DNA from 2 places in the Xanthomonas sp. NCPPB 1132 genome. Region 1 is predicted to be linked to the other one. Evidence: predicted binding sites of a transcription regulator. Region 1 holds the regulator's gene; the other holds the start of a gene.
The links. Region 1 encodes FliA, which starts transcription of late flagellar genes. Its sites were predicted from a motif close to TAAAGTTTNNCNNNCNNNGGCCGATAA; they were not measured.
Positions count from the first base shown of each region.

Region 2: AC1G9L_RS18840 (GGDEF domain-containing protein) is a predicted target of FliA. The motif match lies at 2,019-2,045, and genes of this name have one in related genera.

Region 1 covers NZ_CM152819.1:2,506,907-2,512,570, reverse strand. The annotation lists gene flhF (flagellar biosynthesis GTPase FlhF) at 1-1,319, shown strand, start outside; gene AC1G9L_RS10610 (MinD/ParA family ATP-binding protein) at 1,306-2,190, shown strand; gene AC1G9L_RS10605 (RNA polymerase sigma factor FliA) at 2,187-2,936, shown strand; gene cheY (chemotaxis response regulator CheY) at 2,956-3,348, shown strand; gene AC1G9L_RS10595 (protein phosphatase CheZ) at 3,349-3,960, shown strand; gene AC1G9L_RS10590 (chemotaxis protein CheA) at 3,965-5,664, shown strand, end outside.
Region 2 covers NZ_CM152819.1:4,388,325-4,393,988, forward strand. The annotation lists gene AC1G9L_RS18825 (carbohydrate kinase family protein) at 1-446, shown strand, start outside; gene AC1G9L_RS18830 (MgtC/SapB family protein) at 538-1,038, shown strand; gene AC1G9L_RS18835 (ParB-like protein) at 999-1,625, opposite strand; gene AC1G9L_RS18840 (GGDEF domain-containing protein) at 2,102-3,700, shown strand; gene AC1G9L_RS18845 (DUF808 family protein) at 3,800-4,696, opposite strand; gene AC1G9L_RS18850 (dihydroxyacetone kinase subunit DhaK) at 4,837-5,664, shown strand, end outside.

The sequences.
Region 1 (5,664 bases):
CCGCTCCCGCCGCACGGCCGCTGACCCAGCCGGCCGCCCTGGCCGCCTCGGCGATGCCCGCCGCGGCCGCCCCGGCTGCCGCCGCACGCCAGGCCGCCCCGGCCAAGGCCGCGGCACCGGTCACCGGCCGCGCCGACTTCAGCATCCCCGAGGACGTGTTCCGCAACGCCCCGATCAGCGTACCCATGCCCAGCCCGTTCGCCGCCGCAACCCCGGCCCCGGCCCCGGCCGCGGAGGCCATGCCGGCCTGGCGCGACGACGTCGCCGCGGTGGCGCTGACCCCGCTGGCGAGCCCGAGCACGGCTCCGGCCCCGGCCGCGCCGAGCGTGGCCAAGGCCGACGCGCCGGCCGCTGCCGGAATCCCGGCGGCCGCCACGCTGGCGGCGGTGCCGACCTTCCCCGCCCCGCAGAACGACGAACAATTGACGCAGCTGCGCGACGAACTGGCGCTGATGCGGCAGATGATCGAGCGCGAGATGAACCGCCTCACCGACGAGCGCCTGCGCGGCTCGCCGGTGCGCGCCCAGGCGCTGGAGCTGATGGACGACTACGGCTTCGACAGCGGCATCACCCGCGACGTGGTCATGCAGATCCCCGCCGACCTGGAGCTGCACCGCGGCCGCGGGCTGATGCTGGGCCTGCTCTCCAAGCGCCTGCCGATCGCCGCGCTGGACCCGCTCGAGGAAGGCGGCGTGATCGCCCTGATCGGCCCGACCGGCGCCGGCAAGACCACCACCATCGCCAAGCTGGCCTCGCGCTTCCTGGAGCGCCATGCCGCCCGCGACGTGGCCCTGGTCACCACCGACACCATCCGCGTCGGCGGCCGCGAACAGTTGCACAGCTACGGCCGCCAGCTCGGCATCGCCGTACACGAGGCCGACAGCGACGCCGCGCTGCAGCAGCTGCTGGAGCGGCTGGCCGACTACAAGCTGGTGCTGATCGACACCGCCGGCATGGGCCAGCGCGACCGCGCCCTGGCTGCCCAGCTGCACTGGCTGCGCGCCTCGCGGGTGGTCCGATCCTTACTGGTACTCCCCGCCAACGCCCATTTCTCCGACCTGGACGAGGTGGTGCGCCGGTTCGCCGGCGCCGACCCACAGGGGGTCATCATGACCAAGTTGGACGAGACCGGGCGGTTCGGCAGTGCCTTGTCGGTGGTCGTGGACCACCGCCTCCCCATCACCTGGGTGACCGATGGACAGCGTGTGCCGGACGACCTGCACCGCGCCAACGCCGCCAGCCTGGTATTGCGCCTTGAAGATTTGCGGCGCGCTGCCGATAAGCCCTGTACTCCGGAGCAGACCCATGCCGTCGCGTGACTACGTCAATCTGACCAATGCCTTCCCCCTGTCGGCGACGCGCAGCGAACCGCTGGGTCCGGTGCGCACCATCGCCGTGACCGGCGGCAAGGGCGGCGTGGGCAAGACCAACATCTCGGTGAACCTGTCCATGGCGCTGGCCGACATGGGCAAGCGCACCCTGCTGCTGGACGCCGACCTGGGCCTGGCCAATGTCGACGTGCTGCTGGGGCTGACCCCCAAGTTCACCGTGGCCGACCTGGTGGCCGGGCGCTGCACCCTGGAAGAGGTGCTGATCGACATGCCCAACGGGCTGATGGTGGTGCCCGCCGCCTCCGGCCGCCGCTACATGGCCGAGCTGCCGCCGGCCCAGCACGTGGGCCTGGTCAACGTGTTCTCGGAACTGCAGCGCGAGCTGGACGTAATGATCGTCGACACCGCCGCCGGCATCACCGACAGCGTGCTGACCTTCTGCCAGGCCGCGCAGGACGCGGTGGTGGTGGTCTGCGACGAGCCGGCCTCGATCACCGACGCCTACGCCCTGATCAAGGTCCTCTCGCGCGAGCGCGGGGTGGACCGGGTGCAGATCGTCGCCAACATGGTCCGCGACCTCAACGAAGGCCGCCTGCTGTACGACAAGCTCAGCCGGGTCTGCGAGAAGTTCCTCGGCGATGTGTCGCTGAACTACCTGGGCTGCGTGCCGCAGGACGACTGGCTGCGCCTGTCGGTGCAGCGCCAGCAGCCGGTGGTCAAGGCCTACCCGTCCAGCCCGTCGGCGCAGGCGATCTCCGAGATCGCCCGGCGCACCGCGCGCTGGCAGGCGCCGACCGCCCCGCGCGGCAACGTCGAGTTCTTCGTCGAACGCATCATCCAGCGCGGGGTGGCCGCATGAACGCCGCCGCCCACTACCGCGCCGTCCAGCGCAACAGCGCCAACGACTACATCACCCAGCACTCGGACCTGGTCCGGCGCATCGCCCACCACCTGGCGGCGCGGCTGCCGGCCAGCGTCGAGATCGACGATCTGATCCAGGCCGGCATGATCGGCCTGATCGAGGCCTCGCGCAGCTACGACGCCGAACAGGGCGCCTCGTTCGAGACCTACGCCTCGATCCGCATCCGCGGCGCGATGATCGACGAGATCCGCCGTGGCGACTGGGTGCCGCGCTCGGTGCACCGCCGCGCCCGCGACGCCGCCTCGGCGATCCGCAAGATCGAACAGAGCACCGGCCGCGCCGCCGCCGCCAACGAAGTGGCCGCGGCGATGGACATGCCGCTTCCCGAATACCTGCGTTTGATGGAAGATGCCGCCCGCGGCCAGGTGCTGAGCCTGGAGTCGCGCATCGAGGACCATGGCGAGCTGGATACCATCGCCAAGGGCGGACCCAATCCGCAGCAGATGCTCGAGCGCAGCGAATTCGGCCGCGAGCTGGGCAAGGCGATCGCGCAGTTGCCCGAACGCGAGCAGTTGGTGCTGTCGCTGTACTACGAGCAGGAATTGAACCTCAAGGAAATCGGCGCGGTGCTCGGGGTCAGCGAGTCGCGCGTGTGTCAGATCCATGGCCAGGCCACGGTACGGTTGCGCGGACGCCTGAAGGCGTTCGAGGTCGCCGATGCCGGTCTGGAAGACGAAGAATAGGAACCCTCAGGAGTCAGTGGTGAACAAGAACATGCGGATTTTGATCGTGGACGATTTCTCGACGATGCGACGCATCGTCAAGAATCTGCTCGGCGATCTGGGCTTCACCAATACCGCCGAGGCCGAAGACGGCAACAGCGCCCTGGCCGCGCTGCGCTCGGCGCCGTTCGAGTTCGTGGTCACCGACTGGAACATGCCGGGCATGACCGGCATCGATCTGCTGCGCAACATCCGCGCCGACGACAAGCTCAAGCACCTGCCGGTGCTGATGGTCACCGCCGAGGCCAAGCGCGAGCAGATCATCGAGGCCGCGCAGTGCGGCGTGAACGGCTACATCATCAAGCCGTTCACCGCGCAGACGCTGCAGGAGAAGCTGGGCAAGATCTTCGAACGCCTGGGAGCGACCGCCTAAATGGAAGCCACCGCCGAACGTACCGCCCTGATCGAACGCCTGCAAGGCGCGCTGGACGCGCTGGAAAACGGCGACGAGGCCGGCTGGCGCAGGGAGATCGACACCCTCGCCGCCTGGCGCACGCGGCCGATGATGCAGGGCCTGAGCCGGCTCGCGCGCGATCTTGGGCAGGCGCTCGGCGAACTGCCGGTGGTGCCCAGCGAGGCCGGCGAGCTGGACGACGCCTGCTCGCGCCTGGACCACGTGGTGGAGATGACCGAACAGGCCAGCCACCGCACCCTGGACCTGGCCGAGGAATGCCGTGCGCTGGCCGACCAGCTCGCCGCCGGCGGCCTCAGCGGCGACCAGGGCGAGATCCTCGACAAGATCCGCCACAACCTCACCGAAATGGCCCTGGCGCAGAGCTTCCAGGACCTGACCGGGCAGATCATCCGCCGCGTTGCCGGCATCGTGCGCCGCGTGCACGAGGGCTTCGGCGCGTTGGGTCTGCCGCCGAAGGAAGAAAACAGGAAGGCCGACGGCAGCCTGGCCGGCCCGGCCCTGCCCGGCCTGGACCGCCACGGCGTGTCGCAGCACGACGCCGACGACCTGCTGTCCGGACTAGGACTGTAACTTTATGAGCGCCGTACCCGACGACATCGCTGCCGACTTCATCATCGAGGCCCAGGAAATCCTGGACCGGCTCGGCGAGCAGTTGGTGTCGCTGGAGCAGGCGCCCGAGGACAGCGGCCAGCTCAACGCCGTGTTCCGCGGTTTCCACACGCTCAAGGGCGGCGCCGGCTTCCTGGCGATCAACGCCATGGTCGAGCTGTGCCACGCCGCGGAGGAAACCCTGGGCATGGCCCGCGCCGGCCAGGCCACCCTGCAGGCGCGGCACTTCGACGCCGCCCAGCAGTCGCTGGACTACCTGCAGTCGATGCTCGACGCCTTCGGCAGCGGCCAGGAGCCGCCGCGCGCGCCGCCGGAGCTGATCGCGCAGTTCGACGCGCACGGCGACGCCGCGCCGGCACCGGCACCGGCCAAGAGCGCCGCGCCGGCGCCCGCCGTAGCAGCGGCCGCCATCCCGGCCACCGCCGCGGCTGCGGGAGACCTGATCAGCGACGACGAATTCGAGGCGCTGCTGGACCAGTTGCACGGCGATGCGCCGCCGGCGGCCACGCCGCAGGCGCTGCAGCCGGCGCCGCGTGCGCCCAGCGCCGCGCCCAAGGCCGCGGCCGCCCCGGCCAAGGCCGCCGAGCCCGAGCACACCGTGCGCGTGGACACCAAGCGCCTGGACGCGATCGTCAACCTGATCGGCGAACTGGTGCTCTCGCGCAACCGTCTCAAGACCCTGCGCGTGCGCCTGCGCGACGAGGAACTGGACCGCGCGGTCAGCAGCCTGGACATCGCCACCGCGCGCCTGCAGTCGGCGGTGATGCGCACGCGCATGCAGCCGGTCGGCAAGGTGTTCTCGCGCTTCCCCAAGGTGGCGCGCGACGTCGCCCGCTCGCTCAACAAGGAAGTGGAGCTTGAGCTGATCGGCGCCGACACCGAACTGGACCGCAACCTGGTCGAGGCGCTGGCCGATCCGCTGGTGCACCTGGTGCGCAACGCGATCGACCACGGCATCGAAGCCCCGGCCCTGCGCGAAGCCACCGGCAAGCCGCGCGGCGGCCATGTGCGCCTGTCGGCGCAGCAGGAAGGCGACTACGTCAGCATCGAGGTGCAGGACGACGGCGCCGGCATCGACCCGGAACGGCTGCGCGCCAAGGCCCGCGAGAAGGGCCTGATCGACCCCGAGGCCGCCGCCCGCCTGACCACCGAGGAATGTCTGCACCTGGTGTTCCTGCCCGGCTTCTCGACCAAGTCCGAGGTCACCGACATCTCCGGCCGCGGCGTCGGCATGGACGTGGTGCAATCGCGCATCCGCGAACTCAGCGGGCAGATCCAGATCCAGTCGGAACTGGGCCGCGGCAGCCGCTTCCTGATCCGCGTGCCGCTGACCCTGGCGATCCTGCCGACCCTGCTGGTGCAGGCCGGCGACACCGTCTATGCGCTGCCGCTGGCGCGCGTGGTGGAAGTGCTGCATGCCCCGCGCCGCTCGCTGGGCTGGTTCGACGGCCGCGCCGTACTCGACCGGCAGTCGCACACCCTGCCGCTGGTGGACCTGCGCCAGTGGCTCAACATCGACGCCCCGCAACTGCCGCTGCTCACCGTGGTGGTGCTGCAGGCCGGCGAATCGCGCATGGGCCTGGTCGTGGACCAGGTCCGCGGCCGCGAGGAAGTGGTGATCAAGCCGCTGCCGCGCTCCCTGCGCGGCCTGCCCGGCTACGCCGG
Region 2 (5,664 bases), 1.9 Mb from region 1:
CGACGGTGGAGCCGGACATGGCGGTGTGGCGCGCGCGGCTGGCGCGCTGGATCGCGCTGGCGCACGTGGTCAAGGTCAGCCAGGAGGACATCGAGCTGCTGTATCCGCAGCAGGATCCGTTCGCCGTCGCCCGCAGCTGGCTGCAGCAGGGCCCGTCGCTGGTGGTGATGACCCTGGGCAGCGACGGCGCGGTGGCCTGGCGCGGCGACAGCGAGGCGCGCGTGCCCGGCCGCGTGGTGCAGGTGGCCGACACCGTCGGCGCTGGCGACAGCTTCCAGGCGGCGCTGCTGCAGCAGTTGCCCAATCCGGCCGCGCTGGCGGCGCTGGGCAGCGAGCCCGCCGCGCTGGAACGCCTGCTGCAGTTCTGCGTGGCCGCCGCGGCGATCAACTGCACCCGCGCCGGCGCCAACCCGCCCCGTCTGGACGAGGTCCGCGCCGCGCTCTGACGTCGGCCGACAATGTGCACGCAGCGCGCGCGGCCGAGTTGCCTAAGATGAGCCGGCCGTCCACCCCGCCGCATCCACCAGGAGACCTGCCTTGATCGAGCTGTCCGACATCGCCGTGCGCCTGGGCATCGCTGCGCTTGCAGGCGCGGCTATCGGGTTGAACCGCGACCTGCATGGCAAGCCGATCGGCATCCGCACGCTGGGCCTGGTCGGCCTGGCCACTGCGATGGTGGTGCTGTTGGCCGACCCGCTCGGCAAGGGCGGCTTCACCGACGCCGGCAGCCGCGTCATCCAGGGCATCCTGACCGGCATCGGCTTCCTCGGTGCCGGCGTCATCTATCACGTCGAGAAGCACGTGCGGGTCCACGGCCTGACCAGCGCTGCCTGCGTCTGGCTCACCGCCTGCGTCGGCATCATGTGCGGCGCCGGCCAGTGGCAGATCGTGGCGGTGTCGCTGGTCATCGCCTTCGTCATCCTGCTGTTCGGCGGGCGCGTCGAACGCGCCTTGCACGCGCTCCTGGGCGGCAGGCCGGCGCATGACACCCCGCCGGATCAGTCGTCGGACAAGGGCCCGCACCAGCCGGGCAAGTAGCTCGCGTCCCTGCTCTTGGCCAGCGCGAGCGCGGTTTCCACGGCGCGGGCGAAATCCTCCTTGATGTCGCGGCGCCGCAGCCGGCGGCGGAACAGGTCGGCCCACAGGAATTCGCTGAACGGCGTGGTGTCCTTGGCGTAGCCGCCCGCGCGCCGCACCTCCCCGGCCAGGCTGCGGTAGGGATCGTCCTTCAGGTCGGCGATCGACGTCGGCATGTCCTTGAACGGGCGGCGCTCGCCCTTGGCGTCGTAGGGATAGGCGCAGCGGCGATGATCCAGCACGCTCCACAGCGCGCCCTTGTCGACCACGCTGAGGTCGGCGATCACCGTGACCAGGATGTCCTTCACCCCTTCGTCGTGCAGCGCCCGCGCCAGGTGGTGGTGATCAACCACGTAGTACTTGCCGTCCGGCCCCAGCACCACCGGGATCATGTGCGTGCCGAGCAGCTCGGCCTGCTTGTGCTTGGACGCATGCGCACGCCAGCGCCTACGCTTCTCCTTGACCTCGCGCATGCCCACGGTCATCTGCGTGGGCCGCAGGGACAGGATCGGGACCGGGTGCAGCAGGGGTTCGCGGGAATCGGCCATGCGCAGTCTCCGTGGAGGTGGTGGGCGCGCCGCGGCAGGCGCGGCCGACAGAGTGCCAGCGTCGTGCGCGTTCTGCACAGCGCCGTGGCACGCCCGATCTTTCGGAAGCCAGGTGTTGCTCCCCTCTCCCTCCGGGAGAGGGGTTGGGGGTGAGGGTGCGACGGCTAGGGAACCTCGTCCCCCAGACACCTCCCTAGCGCCCCAACCCTCATTCGCCCCTTCGGGGCACCTTCCCCCGAAAAGGGGGCCATGGTCCCGAAGGGAGAAGGGAAGGGCCGCCGTGCTCACGAGTTCCGCCGCCGGCCACGCCACTCCCCTCTCCCTCAGGGAGAGGGCCGGGGGTGAGGGTACGGCCGCCATGGAATCCTCTTCACAGACCCACCGCCCGCCCGCTCAAGCGCGCGCCGCCGGCGCCGATATCCAGATCCTGAGCGCCAGCATGGGCGGCGCATTGACCTGGGGAGGAGCCGGCTGGCATGTCGGACCAACGCGACGAGCCGCCGATCAGCGGACTGCGCAAGCTGCTGTCGCCGCGTCGGCGCGATCCGGCGGCGACCGCGACGCTGCCGGCCCGCGCGCAGGGCCACGGGCACAAGCACGGCCACGCGGCGCCGCCTGCAGAGGCGGCGACCGACCCGGCCGCCGCCACGGCCGCGCTGATCCGCCTGTTCCAGCAGGCGCACGAGCCACTGGGCCTGCTCGGCGCCTTCGCCGACGGCATGGCCGCGCTGCACGGCGAACTGGGCGACATGGGCCGGCGCCTGCAATCGGCGGCGAGCAGCGGCGACTGGCCCAGCTATGGCCGCGCACTGCGCCAGCTGATCGACAAGTACATCCGCACCATCGACGTCGACGACCCGCTGGCCGGGCCCAGCGACAGCGAGCGCCTGCGCGACCTGCTGCGGCAGACCGTGGCCGGCGCGCTGGCGGCACTGCTGCACACCCTGCCCGAACTGGCCGGCGAGGCCGAGGCCAGCGGCGAGGCGCTGCGCCAGTGGCGCCCCGGGCAACCGCTGGAGCCGGTGGCGCAGCAGGTGCGCGAGCTGTGCCACCAGATCGCGTTGCGCGCCAACGACGGCCAGGAGCAGCAGGCGCTGTTGCTGAGCCTGTTCGACCTGCTGCTGGAGAACGTCGGCGAACTGCTCGACGACACCAGCTGGCTGCAGGGCCAGATCGCGGTGGTGCGCGACCTGATCGCCGGGCCGCTGGACCGCTACTCGATCGAGGAGGCGCGCGGCAGCCTGCGCGAGGTGATCTACAAGCAGGGCCTGCTCAAGCAGGGCATCGCCGAATCCAAGGAGGCGATGAAGGACCTGATGCTGACCTTCGTCGCGGACCTGGACGGCATGGCCGCCAGCACCGGCGAATTCCACGACCGCATCGCCGACTACTCGCAGACCATCCGCGACGCGCGCAGCATCGCCGACCTCAACCGCCTGCTGCAGGAAGTGCTGCAGGACACCAGCCACGTGCAGGAGCAGGCGCTGCGCGCGCGCGATCACCTGATCGCCGCACGCCAGGAGGTGGAGGCGGCGGAGCAGCGCATCCTGCGCCTGGAGCAGGAACTGCAGGACGTCAGCGGCCTGGTGCGGGTCGACCAGCTCACCGGCGCGCTCAACCGCCGTGGGCTGGAGGACCTGTTCGCGCGCGAGCTGGTGCGTACCGAACGCAGCGCGCAGCCGCTGTGCGTGGCGATGCTGGACCTGGACGATTTCCGCAAGCTCAACGAAACCTTTGGCCACCCCGGCGGCGACAGCGCCCTGCGCCACCTGGTGGAAGTGGCGCGCACCACCTTGCGCGCCAGCGATGCCATCGCCCGCTTCGGCGGCGAGGAATTCGTGCTGCTGATGCCGGACTGCACGATCTTCGAGGCCAGTGCGGCGGTGACCCGCGTGCAGCGCGCGCTGGCCCAGCGCGCGGTGGTGCACGAAGACCAGCGGGTGTTCGTCAGCTTCAGCGCCGGCGTGGCGCTGCGCCAGCCCGGCGAAGCGCAGGACGCGCTGATCCGCCGCGCCGACCGTGCGCTGTACGAGGCCAAGAAGGCCGGCAAGAATCGGGTGGTATCGGCAGACTAGCTGGCGCCGGCGTGGCCGGCGCGGGATTGGGGAGTCGGGATTGGGGATGCGCAAAAGCGGGAATGCGCACCGCTGTTACGAATCTCGAATCTCGAATCCCTATTCCCGCACCTTCTTGATCCCTAACACCACCGCCAGCACCAAGGCGCCGGCCACGATTCCCACCAAGGCGTTGCCCAGCGCAAGCACCAGGCTGCCCAAACCGCCGCTCGGGGCGATGCCCTGCAAGGCGTGATGCAGCGGGCCGATGCTGTGCACCAGGATGCCGCCGCCGACCAGGAACATCGCCGCGGTGCCGGCGACCGACAGCGTGCGCATCAGCCACGGCGCCAGCCACAGGATGCCGCGGCCGACCGTCGCGGCGGCGGCGCCCTTGCGGCTCAGGTACAAGCCCAGGTCGTCGAGCTTGACGATGCCGGCGACCAGCCCGTAGACGCCGGCGGTCATCGCCAGCGCGATCGCCACCAGCACCGCGAGCTGCTGCACGAACGGCACGCCGGCGACCACGCCCAGCGACAGCACGATGATTTCGGCCGAAAGGATGAAGTCGGTGCGGATCGCGCCCTTGACCTTGTCCTTCTCCAGCGCCACCACGTCCACCTGCTGGTCGGCCAGCGCCTGCACCTGCTGCGCGTGACGTGCCGCGTCCTCTTCCTTCGAATGCAGGAAACGGTGCGCCAGCTTCTCCACGCCCTCGAAGCACAGGAAGGCGCCGCCGATCATCATCAGCGGGGTGATCGCCCACGGCAGCCAGGCGCTGATCGCCAGCGCCGCCGGCACCAGGATCGCCTTGTTCAGCAGCGAGCCCTTGGCCACCGCCCACACCACCGGCAGTTCGCGGTCGGCGTTCACCCCGGTCACCTGCTGCGCGTTCAGCGCCAGGTCGTCGCCGAGCACGCCGGCGGTCTTCTTGGCCGCGACCTTGGTCAACAGCGACACGTCGTCGAGCAGGGTGGCGATGTCGTCGAGCAGGGTGAACAGGCTGGCGCCGGCCATGCGGGGATTCCATTCGGGATGAGCGGCGATTCTCGCCGATTCCGCCGGCCACGTGCGTGAGCGGTGCCGCCTCAGCCGCGCATAACGCCGGCTCGGCTACCGTGCGCGGCAGGCCCGCATTGCCCGCGAAGGAGACCCGAATGGACCAGTTCCTCACCGCCCCCCGCGCCATCGTCGACGACGTGCTCGCGGCCGCGGCCATGCTGCAACCGCTGCGGCTGTCCGAGACCGACAGCGGCACCCGCATCGTGCTGCAGGCAGCGCGCGATCCGCGCCAGGTCGCGGTGCTGTCCGGCGGCGGCGCCGGGCACGAGCCGGCGCATGCCGGCTTCGTCGGCCCGGGCATGCTCAGCGGCGCCATCGCCGGCGACCTGTTCGCCTCGCCCGGGGTGGAGGCGGTGCTGGCGGCGATCCGCGCCTGCGCCGACGCGCCCGGCGTACTGCTGGTGATCAAGAACTACACCGGCGACCGGCTCAATTTCGGCCTGGCCGCCGAGCGCGCCCGCGCCGAGGGCATCGCCGTGGCCAGCGTGCTGGTCGCCGACGACATCGCCTTGCCCAACGCCGCGCAGCCGCGCGGCATTGCCGGCACGGTGCTGGTGCACAAGTACGTGGGCCACCTGGCACGCGAGGGCGTGCCGCTGGCCGACCTGGCGCAGCGCGGCCAGGCCTTCGCCGATCGCCTGCTGTCGCTGGGCATGGCCTTGTCCAGTTGCAGCGTGCCGGGCCAGCGGGCCGGCCGCCGCGCGCCGGAACTGGGCCTGGGCATCCACAACGAGCCGGGCGCGCGGCCGGTGCAGCCCGGCACGGTGGAAGAGGCGTTGGCGCTGGTGCTGGACCCGCTGCTGGCGCAGGCCGATGCCCGCCTGGGCGCCGACGCGCCGCTGGTGCTGATGCTCAACGACCTCGGCGGCTGCTCGACGCAGGAACTGGGCGTGCTGACGCGGCTGGCGTTGCAGCGCATCGGC